DNA from 2 places in the Neorhizobium sp. T7_12 genome. Region 1 is predicted to be linked to the other one. Evidence: predicted binding sites of a transcription regulator. Region 1 holds the regulator's gene; the other holds the start of a gene.
What was found. The regulator LexA, encoded in region 1, represses DNA repair genes until DNA is damaged. The targets are predictions, from matches to a motif close to TGTTCNNNNTGTGTTCNG.
Positions count from the first base shown of each region.

Region 2: a site for LexA is predicted at 1,499-1,516, ahead of dnaE (DNA polymerase III subunit alpha). Genes of this name have one in related genera too.

Region 1 covers NZ_PVBK01000002.1:403,373-408,636, reverse strand. Annotated here, with positions in the region: gene kdsA (3-deoxy-8-phosphooctulonate synthase) at 1-409, opposite strand, end outside; gene C5J26_RS07965 (VOC family protein) at 414-1,286, opposite strand; gene lexA (transcriptional repressor LexA) at 1,487-2,206, shown strand; gene C5J26_RS07955 (ComEC/Rec2 family competence protein) at 2,187-4,709, opposite strand; gene gltA (citrate synthase) at 4,997-5,264, shown strand, end outside.
Region 2 covers NZ_PVBK01000002.1:66,422-71,685, forward strand. Annotated here, with positions in the region: gene C5J26_RS06175 (lipoprotein-releasing ABC transporter permease subunit) at 1-505, shown strand, start outside; gene C5J26_RS06180 (ABC transporter ATP-binding protein) at 520-1,203, shown strand; gene dnaE (DNA polymerase III subunit alpha) at 1,730-5,227, shown strand; gene C5J26_RS06190 (L,D-transpeptidase) at 5,230-5,264, opposite strand, start outside.

The DNA of each region.
Region 1 (5,264 bases):
TGGCGGCTGCGACAAGCAGGTCCGTCTGGCGGGAGAGGAAAGCCGGGATCTGCAGGATGTCTACCGTTTCCGCCACGACGGTGCATTGCTCTTCCGTGTGAATGTCGGTCAGGACCGGAAAGCCGAACTCCTTCTTGAGGTCGGCAAAGATTTCCATGGCGGTTTCGAGCCCTATGCCGCGCTTGCCGGAAATCGACGTGCGGTTGGCCTTGTCGTAGGAGGATTTGTAGACGAGGCCGATACCGAGCTTGCCGCAGAGTTCCTTCAGCGCGCCTGCCATCATGAAGGCGTGGTCGCGGCTTTCCATCTGGCAGGGACCGGCGATCAGCGACAGTTTTGCGTCCTGCGCGAAAACCACCTTGCCGTCTCCCTCGCCGACGGAGACGCTGGAATTTGCGGTAACTTCCATGAACCTATTCCTCGAAGCCGAACAAAACACCCTGGCCGGGCGCCGCCGAGACGAGAACACGGCCCTCCCGGCGGACGAATGCGACGTCATTAGCAGCAAGGGTGATCTCTGTCACGGCAAGATCGGCCGTCTTGAAGATGATCACCCGGCCGCGCAGCCCCTCGGCACCCGGCGTCGGCGGCAGGGCGAATTCCGCCTCGAGTTCGTGATCCTGCAGGATGCGAATGTGGGCATTTGCCGCCGCAAGCTCGAGCGAAGCAGCCTCTGGCTTGGCCTTCGTCATCAGCACCTGCTCGGCCAGGGGTGCGAAATCGGAGGGCGCCGATGCCGACAGGATGATCTTGCTCAGCCCCATGACCGCATTGGAATGGTGCTCCAGTTCGCCGCGATCGGCCGGCAGGGGATTGATCCGCTGGCAGGAAAACATCAGGAAGTCGGGCGCCCGGTCATCACCGGCAAAAGCCAGCCGGAAGCTCGCCTGGGTTTCGGAACCGTCGGCCAAGGTCATCCCGCGGGAAAATTCCAGCACGTCGCCTGCCGAGACGCCGCGCATCTTGAAACGCGCGTGATCGGCCATCGCGTCGCGCGTGGCGACAACGAGCGCCGAGAAGCCCTGCCTGTCGCGTCCCTTGCGGAAGGCCAGATCGCGTGCGGTAAAAACGTTGCCACGTTTGGCGGCAGCGCTTGCATGACGGCGATTGGCAAGAGCCAGCGGCTCCAGGTAGCTGCCATCCGAGAAGAACACGCAAGCATTGGCTGTGCCGAAAGGATGAAAAGCGTCGGGCGCAACTGTAAAACCAAGCTTCGTGAGCCGGGAACGCGCAGCGGTAAGTCCCGCCACCGGCAGCACGAGATGATCGATTGGTCTTGCATTCACGCGAGGGCCCCCGGAATTGGAATCGCAAAGCTACTTTGGCAGCGGGCTCGCGCCGCGCAAGTGGTGTGGCTCGAGATATCTGGCACGCATCTATGAAGAAAAAATCATCATACTTCACAGAAATTTAGGGACTTGCAGAACACATATGGAACATATAGTGTCCGTTCTGGATTTGTTTCCGACTCTGAGGGTGCCAAAAGATGCTCACGCGCAAACAACAGGAATTGCTTCTGTTCATTCACGAACGCATGAAGGAATCCGGCATCCCGCCGTCATTCGATGAAATGAAGGATGCTCTCGACCTCGCGTCCAAGTCCGGCATCCACCGCCTGATCACCGCGCTCGAGGAGCGCGGCTTCATCCGCCGCCTGCCGAACCGGGCCCGGGCGCTCGAAGTCATCAAGCTGCCGGAAGCCTACTCGCCGAGCATGCAGCCACGGCGCGGTTTTTCGCCCAGCGTCATCGAGGGCAGCCTCGGCAAACCGCAGCCGGTCGCGGCGCCTCAGAAACCCGCCGCCAACGACGATTCACCGAACGCCACCACCGTTCCGGTCATGGGCCGCATCGCTGCCGGCGTGCCGATCTCGGCGATCCAGAACAACACGCATGACATCGCCGTGCCTGCCGAGATGCTCGGTTCCGGCGAACATTATGCGCTCGAGGTCAAGGGCGATTCGATGATCGAGGCCGGCATTCTCGACGGCGATACCGTGATCATCCGCAACAGCAATACGGCCAATCCGGGCGACATCGTCGTGGCGCTGGTGGACGACGAGGAAGCGACGCTGAAGCGCTTCCGCCGCCGCGGTGCCTCCATCGCCCTCGAAGCCGCCAACCCAGCCTATGAGACCCGCATCTTTGGGCCGGACCGGGTGAAGATCCAGGGCAAGCTCGTCGGCCTCATCCGCCGGTATCACTGATCATCTGCCGGAGCGGTTCCGGCAATGAACTATCGAAACCCTGGCTTCGCCAATCATAGTGGCGGTGCCGGCTCCAGGGACGATCTGCGCCCGCCATGGCGGCACGGATCTGCCAGCGCCGAATGTCGGTCGCGCCGTTGAGGGAGATCTCCAGGGCACCCGTCTTGCGAAGCGTGGCACCGTTGATCATCAGGGCGCCGGACCGGCATTGGTCGAAGCGGGCACGCGGCGCAATGACAAGACTGGCGGCGTCGCAGGCGGCACCCGCATAACGGCCGTCCTCGACAACGATAACGATGCCCTTGCCCGTGCTTGCCGCACACCAGGCCGTCGGCTTGCAGGTGAAGCGGCCGGCAGGCGCCTGTTTTATCCTCGACTTTGCCGTTTCGAGTTGCTGCGGGGTCAGTTCGGGGCGCTCTTTGGTTCTCTCGCCGGGCGGCTTGTCGCCGGGCGGCTTGTCGTCGGGTGGCTTGTCCCTGGATGGCGACATTTCAGGCTTGGTCGGATCGCCGAGCAGAAGCGCCCTTTTCCATTGGCCGTAGACGAAGTCGGGCGGGCGGGCGCGATTGGTGGCGACCCCTTCTCCGTCTAGAAGTGCTACCATCGCCCCGTCTTCCGAGATCAGGATATCCGGCAGGGACATCGACCGCTCCTGCCAGGAAAGCAGTAGAGCGGTCACCAACAGCGGCAGGCCTATCAGCCTCAGTCTCGTCCTCATGAGCGTCAGCAGCAGGAAACCTGCCGTCGAGACAGCTAGGAACCAGGGATGCTGTCGCCCTATGCCGACATCGCCGCCCCAGGCGGCGACGTGTTTGGCGATGGCGATCACCCACTCCAGGCCGAGGCCCATGAGCTTCATGAAGGGCGCATCGAGGCCGAACGGCATCAGCAGCATGCCGGCCAGCCCCGCCGGCATGACCACGAAGGAGATGATCGGCATGGCGGCGAGATTGGCGGCAAGGCCGTAGGTGGCGATACGGTGGAAATGCTCGACCGAAAACATGGCGGTCGAGATGCCGCCGATCAGCGACGTCACGAAGATGCCGGCCGCGAAATTCCAGGATGCCAGCACCGGCGTCACCACGGGGTGATGGAGTGGCAGAGGTTCGGGATCGCGGCGTTCTGCCCTGTGTTTCCAGAGTGCGTAGCCGGCGACCAGGGCGGCGGTGGCGGCAAACGACATCTGGAAGCTCGGCCCCAATATTTCCGAGGGCGACATGGCGATGATGACCAGGGCGGACAGCGCGACATTGCGCAGGCTGATCGATGGCCGATCGAAAAGCACCGCGACGAGCATGATCGCCATCATGATATAGGCCCGCTCGGCGGAAACGCCGAAACCGGAGATCAGGTAATAGGCCGTCGCCATCATCAGCGCGCCGAGTGCTGCGATCTTCTTGACCGGATAGGCCTGCGCGAAGCCCGTGAAGACGGAAAGCACCGTGCGCACGCCGACAAAGAAGATGCCGGCGGCGAGCGCCATGTTCAGCCCCGAAATGGCGACGATATGGGCGAGGCCCGACAGTCGCAACGCCTCGGTGGTGTCTTCGGAAATTGCCCGGCGCTCGTCGGTGACGATCGCCGCGGCAAAGGCGCCGGGATCTCCGGGCACGGTCACCCGGATATGGGTTGCGATTGCGCTGCGCAGATCGAAAAGCCGGGTTTCGACCTCCGCAATCCAGCTCCGGGTTGATTGGACAGCAGCCTGCTTTTTCGGCGCTCCATAGAAAAATCCGACCGCACCGATGCCGTCGAAATAGGAAGAAAAGGCAAAGTCGTTGAGGCCCGGCAAGGCGGGTCCGGACGGGGGTGAAATGCGAGCGCGGCCGCTGATCGTCTCGCCGGTTTGGGCCGGCTCATGGCGGGACCTTGCGAGCAGCGATACACGCTGCGGTGGGCGCCTGACTTGCGGATTGGAGGTCCGCTCGATGCGGACGATATAACGCCATCGCCCTTGGGCGTCGATCTCCCTGCGCTCGACCACGCCGGCAAGCTCGGTGGTCACCGGCGTATCGAGAATGACGGTGGGCCGCCTCCAGGTCTCGAACTGCGCCAGCATCATGCCTGCGAGAAAGAGTGCGAGAGCGAGCGGCAACAGGTGCGTGGCACCGGACCGGTAGCGCGAGACGACAACAAAGATCGCGCAGACGCAAAAAAGAAGGAAATACGGCCAGAAAGCCGGGGTCTGCGGCAGCACAAACCAACAGGCGGCCCCTGCCCCGACGATAACGGGCAGAAAAAGGAAGCCATGGCCATAGACCGTCTCCTCTTCCAGCATGACCGGGAGACGGCGCCGCAGCCGGTCGAGGCGTCGGATCGTCGAGCGGCGAACGGACCCGTCTGACGTGTGAACCGGCGGGCTGCGTTCGATCGCGGGAAAAAGCTCGGCTAGGTCCCGGACCTTGACCGAGTCGGATGCTCCTCCGTTTATGCGGAGATCCGGCGGCCGGGATATCAGCTTCCCTGCCTCGGCATGCGTCGGAAATGCATCTTCCTCCGGCATGAAACGCTCTGTTCGCCCAACCGCCAGACATGCGGCAATGCAACCTGCGCGCTTCCTCCCCGGCCGTCAACCAACGGTTAAATATCGGGAATTCCGAGGCGCGAAAAAGGCCTGCAACAGGAAGTTGGACATCCAAGCAAAAGCCGCTGCCCAATATTTTTTCGCGCTGCACAAAATGCCGTCACGACAGCTTGGCATCAGCTTTCGGATCATATAGCTAAACTGTGGACGCTTAATTCTTGTGGCGCTTTTTGGGCGCCATGCCGCCAAAAGGTTGGAGGATCAGCATGACGGATACAAGCGCAAATCTGGTAATCGGTGACAGAAAAGTCGATCTGCCGGTCAAGTCGGGCACCATCGGTCCGGACGTGGTCGATATCGGCGCTCTTTACAAACACACCGGCACCTTCACCTACGACCCGGGCTTCACCTCGACGGCGTCTTGCGAATCCAAGATCACCTATATCGACGGCGACGCGGGCATCCTGCTGCATCGCGGTTATCCGATCGAACAGCTGGCCGAGCATGGCGACTTCCTGGAAACCTGCTATCTGC
Region 2 (5,264 bases), 340 kb from region 1:
CCAGATCTTCATCACCGACTGGCGGCAGCGCAACCAGACCTTCTTCTCCGCGCTTCAGGTGGAGCGCAACGTCATGTTCATGATCCTGACCCTGATCGTGCTGGTGGCGGCGCTCAATATCATCTCCGGCCTGATCATGCTGGTGAAGGACAAGGGCAGCGATATCGCCATCCTGCGCACCATGGGCGCGGGTGCGGGGGCGATCATGCGCATCTTCTTCATGACTGGGGCGGCGATCGGCCTCGTCGGAACGTTCGCGGGCGTCCTGCTCGGCGTGGTCGTCTGTCTGAACGTCGAATCGATCCGCCAGTTCTTCTCCTGGATCTCGGGTACCATCCTCTTCGATCCGCAACTCTATTTCCTCAGCCAGCTGCCGGCGGAGATGAGCTTTGGCGAGACCTTCTCGGTGGTCATGATGGCGCTCGTCCTCTCCTTCATCGCCACCATCCTTCCGGCATGGCGGGCCTCCCGGCTCGATCCTGTCCAGGCCCTTCGATACGAATAGGACCCACATCCTTCATGGCACCCAAAACCGTCTTGCAGCTCTCGGGCGTCGAACGTCACTATGGCCAGGGCGAGACCACGCTTTCGATCCTGAAGGGGGCTGATTTCGACCTTAAGACCGGCGAGATCGTCGCGCTGGTCGCCCCGTCGGGCACCGGCAAATCGACGCTGCTGCATCTCGCCGGCCTGCTCGAACATCCGGACGCCGGCGAAGTCTTTCTCGCCGGGCATGCCTGCAACGGACTTCCCGATGCGGAGCGCACTGCGATGCGCCGCAACCAGATCGGTTTCGTCTACCAGTTCCACCATCTCCTGCCGGAGTTTTCCGCGGTCGAGAACATCATGATGCCGCAGCTAATCGCCGGCCTCTCCAAGGCCGAGGCGAAGGAGCGGGCAAGCCAGCTTCTGGACTATATGCGCATCGGCCACCGCGCCGAGCACCGCCCTTCTGAACTGTCCGGCGGCGAGCAGCAGCGCGTGGCGATCGCCCGTGCCGTCGCCAACGCCCCGCGCGTGCTTCTTGCCGACGAACCGACCGGCAATCTCGACCCGAAGACCGCATCCTATGTCTTCGACGCACTGGAAGCCCTGGTGCGCCAGTCAGGCCTCGCGGCCCTGATCGCCACCCACAACCACGACCTCGCCAGCCGCATGGACCGCCGCGTGACGATCGAGGGCGGCAAAGTCGTCGAGATGTGAAGAGGCGGATATGCGTGCGTCTGGATCCTCGGGTCGAGCCCGAGGATGACGCCGCTGGGTGGTGTGCTCCGCCCCTTCCTCCGTCATCCTCGGGCTCGACCCGAGGATCCACTCTCCACACGCCGACCCATCCGGGCATATTCGAAACCTCCACGGATGGTCATCCAGTCCGGATGTATCCGCATGCGCCAATCTAACCGAAAATCCCACCATTAATGGCTTGTTTACCAGGTGAGGGAGGATATCGCGATATGTTTGTTTCCGGTCTGTTCTTTTATTGACTCTCAAACAAAATGAGAACAAATTAAAAACATAAGAGAACACGGGAGACGACGATGACTGACCTGCTTCGTGACATTGCCGCATTCGCTTCCATCGCCACCTTCGTGGCAAGCCTCTCCGTGATCATGATGGCCATGTGATCTGGACCCTCGGCCGAAAGGCGTTGAGGGGGAAAATCCGAACTGGACTCTCAAGTCCCTGCGCCGGACAATAGCCTGATTCATGAGATGGATATGGCGCAGACATGGCAGATACAGCGGACGTAAAATCGGGATTGGAAAAGCTGGGGACCACCCCTCAATTCGTTCACCTGCGCGTCCATTCCGCCTACTCGCTTCTCGAGGGCGCCTTGCCGCTCAAGAAGATCCTCTCGAAGGCGATCGCGGACAATCAGCCTGCGATCGCGATAACCGACACCAACAATCTCTTCGTCGCGCTGGAATTCGCCCAGAAGGCGATCGGAGACGGCCTGCAGCCGATCATCGGCTGCCAGCTGTCGATCGATATGGAAGACCAGTCGGACGAGCGGCGCAACAGCCACCAGCAGCTCGCCAAGCTGCCGGCGATCGTCGTGCTGGCGGCCAATGCCGTCGGTTACGAACGGCTCGTCGACCTGATCAGCCGCGCCTATCTCGGCGACGAGGGGCATCAATCCATCCATATCAGCCGCTCCTGGCTGGAGGACGGCGGCACCGAGGGGCTGATCGCGCTGACCGGGGCCGGAAGCGGGCCGGTCGACATGGCTCTGAAGGAAGGCAATGCTACGCTTGCCGAAGCGAGGTTGCTGAAACTCAAGGAGATCTTCGGCGATCGGCTTTACGTCGAACTGCAGCGCCACGGCGCCTACGATCGGCGCCACGAGCACAAGATCGTCACGCTCGCCTACGACCACGACCTGCCGCTGGTGGCGACCAACGAGGCCTTCTTTCCCACCAAGTCCGAGTTTGATGCCCATGACGCGCTGATGGCGGTTGCCCATAATGCGATCGTCTCGGACGACACCCGGTTTCGCCTGACGCCGGACCATTATCTGAAGAGCCGCGCCGAGATGGCAAAGCTGTTCGCCGACCTGCCGGAGGCGCTTGAAAACACCGTCGAGATCGCCCGGCGCTGCTCTTTCGTGCTGAAGACCCGCAATCCGATCCTGCCGCGCTTCACCGGCGCCACCGACGATCCGGCGGAAGCCGAACGCGCCGAGGCGGAGGAGCTGCGCCGCCAGTCCGTAGAAGGTCTCGAAGAGCGCATCGCGACGCTCGGCATGACGCGCGGTTATACCGAACAGGATTATCGCGACCGGCTGGATTTCGAACTCAGCGTCATCGAGAAGATGAAGTTCCCGGGCTACTTCCTGATCGTTGCCGACTTCATCAAATGGGCGAAACAGCAGGGCATCCCGGTCGGTCCCGGCCGTGGTTCGGGTGCGGGCTCGCTGGTCGCCTATGCGCTCACCATTACCGACGTCGATCCGCTGCGCTTCTCGCTGCTGTTCGAGCGCTTCCTCAATCCCGACCGCGTCTCGATGCCGGACTTCGACATCGACTTCTGCCAGGATCGCCGCGAAGAGGTGATCCGCTACGTGCAGCAGAAATACGGCCGCGAGCAGGTGGCGCAGATCATTACCTTCGGTTCGCTGCAGGCGCGCGCCGCGCTTCGCGACGTCGGCCGCGTGCTCGAAATGCCCTATGGCCAGGTCGACAAGATCTGCAAGCTGGTGCCGAACAACCCGGCCAACCCGACACCCCTGTCGAAGGCGATCGAGGAGGATCCGAAATTCCAGGAGGAGGCCGACAAGGAGCCGGTCGTCGCCCGCCTTCTCGATATCGCCCAGAAGATCGAAGGCCTCTACCGCCACGCCTCGACCCACGCCGCCGGCATCGTCATCGGCGACCGTCCGCTGTCGAAGCTCGTGCCGATGTATCGCGACCCGCGCTCGGACATGCCGGTCACCCAGTTCAACATGAAATGGGTGGAGCAGGCGGGCCTGGTGAAGTTCGACTTCCTCGGCCTGAAGACGCTGACCGTGCTGAAGACCGCCGTCGATTTCTGCCGCAAGCGCGGCATCGAGATCGATCTCGCCAAGATCCCGCTCGACGACACCAAGACCTACGAGATGCTGTCGCGCGGCGAGACGGTCGGCGTATTCCAGGTGGAAAGTGCCGGCATGCGCAAGGCGCTGATCGGCATGCGGCCGGACTGTATCGAGGACATTATCGCGCTCGTGGCGCTTTATCGTCCGGGCCCGATGGAAAACATTCCGACCTACAACGCCCGCAAGCACGGCGAAGAGGAGATCGAATCGATCCATCCGACGATCGACCACCTCCTCAAGGAGACCCAGGGGGTCATCGTCTACCAGGAGCAGGTCATGCAGATCGCTCAGGTGCTCTCGGGCTATTCGCTCGGCGAGGCCGACCTGCTGCGCCGCGCCATGGGCAAGAAGATCAAGGCCGAGATGGACCAGCAGAGCGAACGCTTTGTCGATGGCGCCATCAAGAACGGCGTCTCCAAGCCACAGGCCAACAACATCTTCGAACTGCTGGCAAAATTCGCCAACTACGGCTTCAACAAAAGCCACGCCGCGGCCTACGCGATCGTTTCCTACCAGACCGCCTTCATGAAGGCGCATTATCCGGTCGAGTTCCTTGCCGCCTCGATGACCTACGATATGTCGAACAGCGAGAAGCTGAACGATTTCCGGCAGGATGCCGGCCGCCTCGGCATCGCGGTCATTCCGCCCTCGGTGCAGACCTCGTTCCGGCATTTCGAGACCGGCGACAACAGGATCTATTACGCGCTGGCGGCCATCAAGGGCGTCGGCGAGTCGGCGGTCGACCACATCACCGAAGTGCGCGGCGATGTGCCGTTTGCCAGCATCGAGGACTTCTGCCTGCGGATCGATCCGAAACAGATCAACCGTCGCGTCATGGAAAGCCTGATCTCGGCGGGTGCCTTCGATTGTTTCGGTCGCGATCGCGCCGAACTGAGCGGCGGCCTCGACCGAATCATCGGTTATGCGCAGCGCGCGCAAGGGGAGAAGGTCAGCGGCCAGCACGACATGTTCGGCTCGTCCTCCGCCTCCGGGCCGGAAACGCTGATTTTTCCGTCGTTCACGCCGTGGATGCCGTCCGAAAAGCTGATGCGCGAATATCAGGTGCTTGGCTTCTATCTCTCGGCCCACCCGCTGGATGCCTATGCCAGCGTGCTTGCCAAGATGCGCGTCCAGAACTTTGCGGACTTTTCCGCCGCCGTGAAACAGGGCGCAACCGCCGGCCGGCTTGCCGGAACGGTGACCAGCAAGCAGGAACGCAAGACCCGTACCGGCAACAAGATGGGCATCGTCACCTTCTCGGATGCGACCGGCCAGTTCGAGGCGGTGCTGTTCTCGGAGGGGCTGGCGCAATATCGAGACCTGCTCGAACCCGGCAAGTCGCTGGTCATCACCGTGCAGGCGGAAGAGCGGCCGGAAGGCATCGGCCTGCGCATCCAGACGGCGCAGTCGCTCGAGGAAAAGTCGGTGCAGATGCAGAAGGCGCTGCGCGTCTTCGTGCGCGATTCAGGCCCGATGCGCGCCGTCGCGCGACACCTCAATGCCCGGGGCGACGGGCTGGTGTCCTTCGTGATCATCAAGGATGACGGCAAGCGGGAAATCGAGGTGGAGCTGACGGAAAAATACCGCATCTCGCCCGAAATCGCCGCGGCGCTGAGGACCGCGCCGGGCGTTCTCGATGTCGAACTGGTCTAGCCTCAGTAGAGGCCGTAGGCGCGGGGCTTCGCTGCCG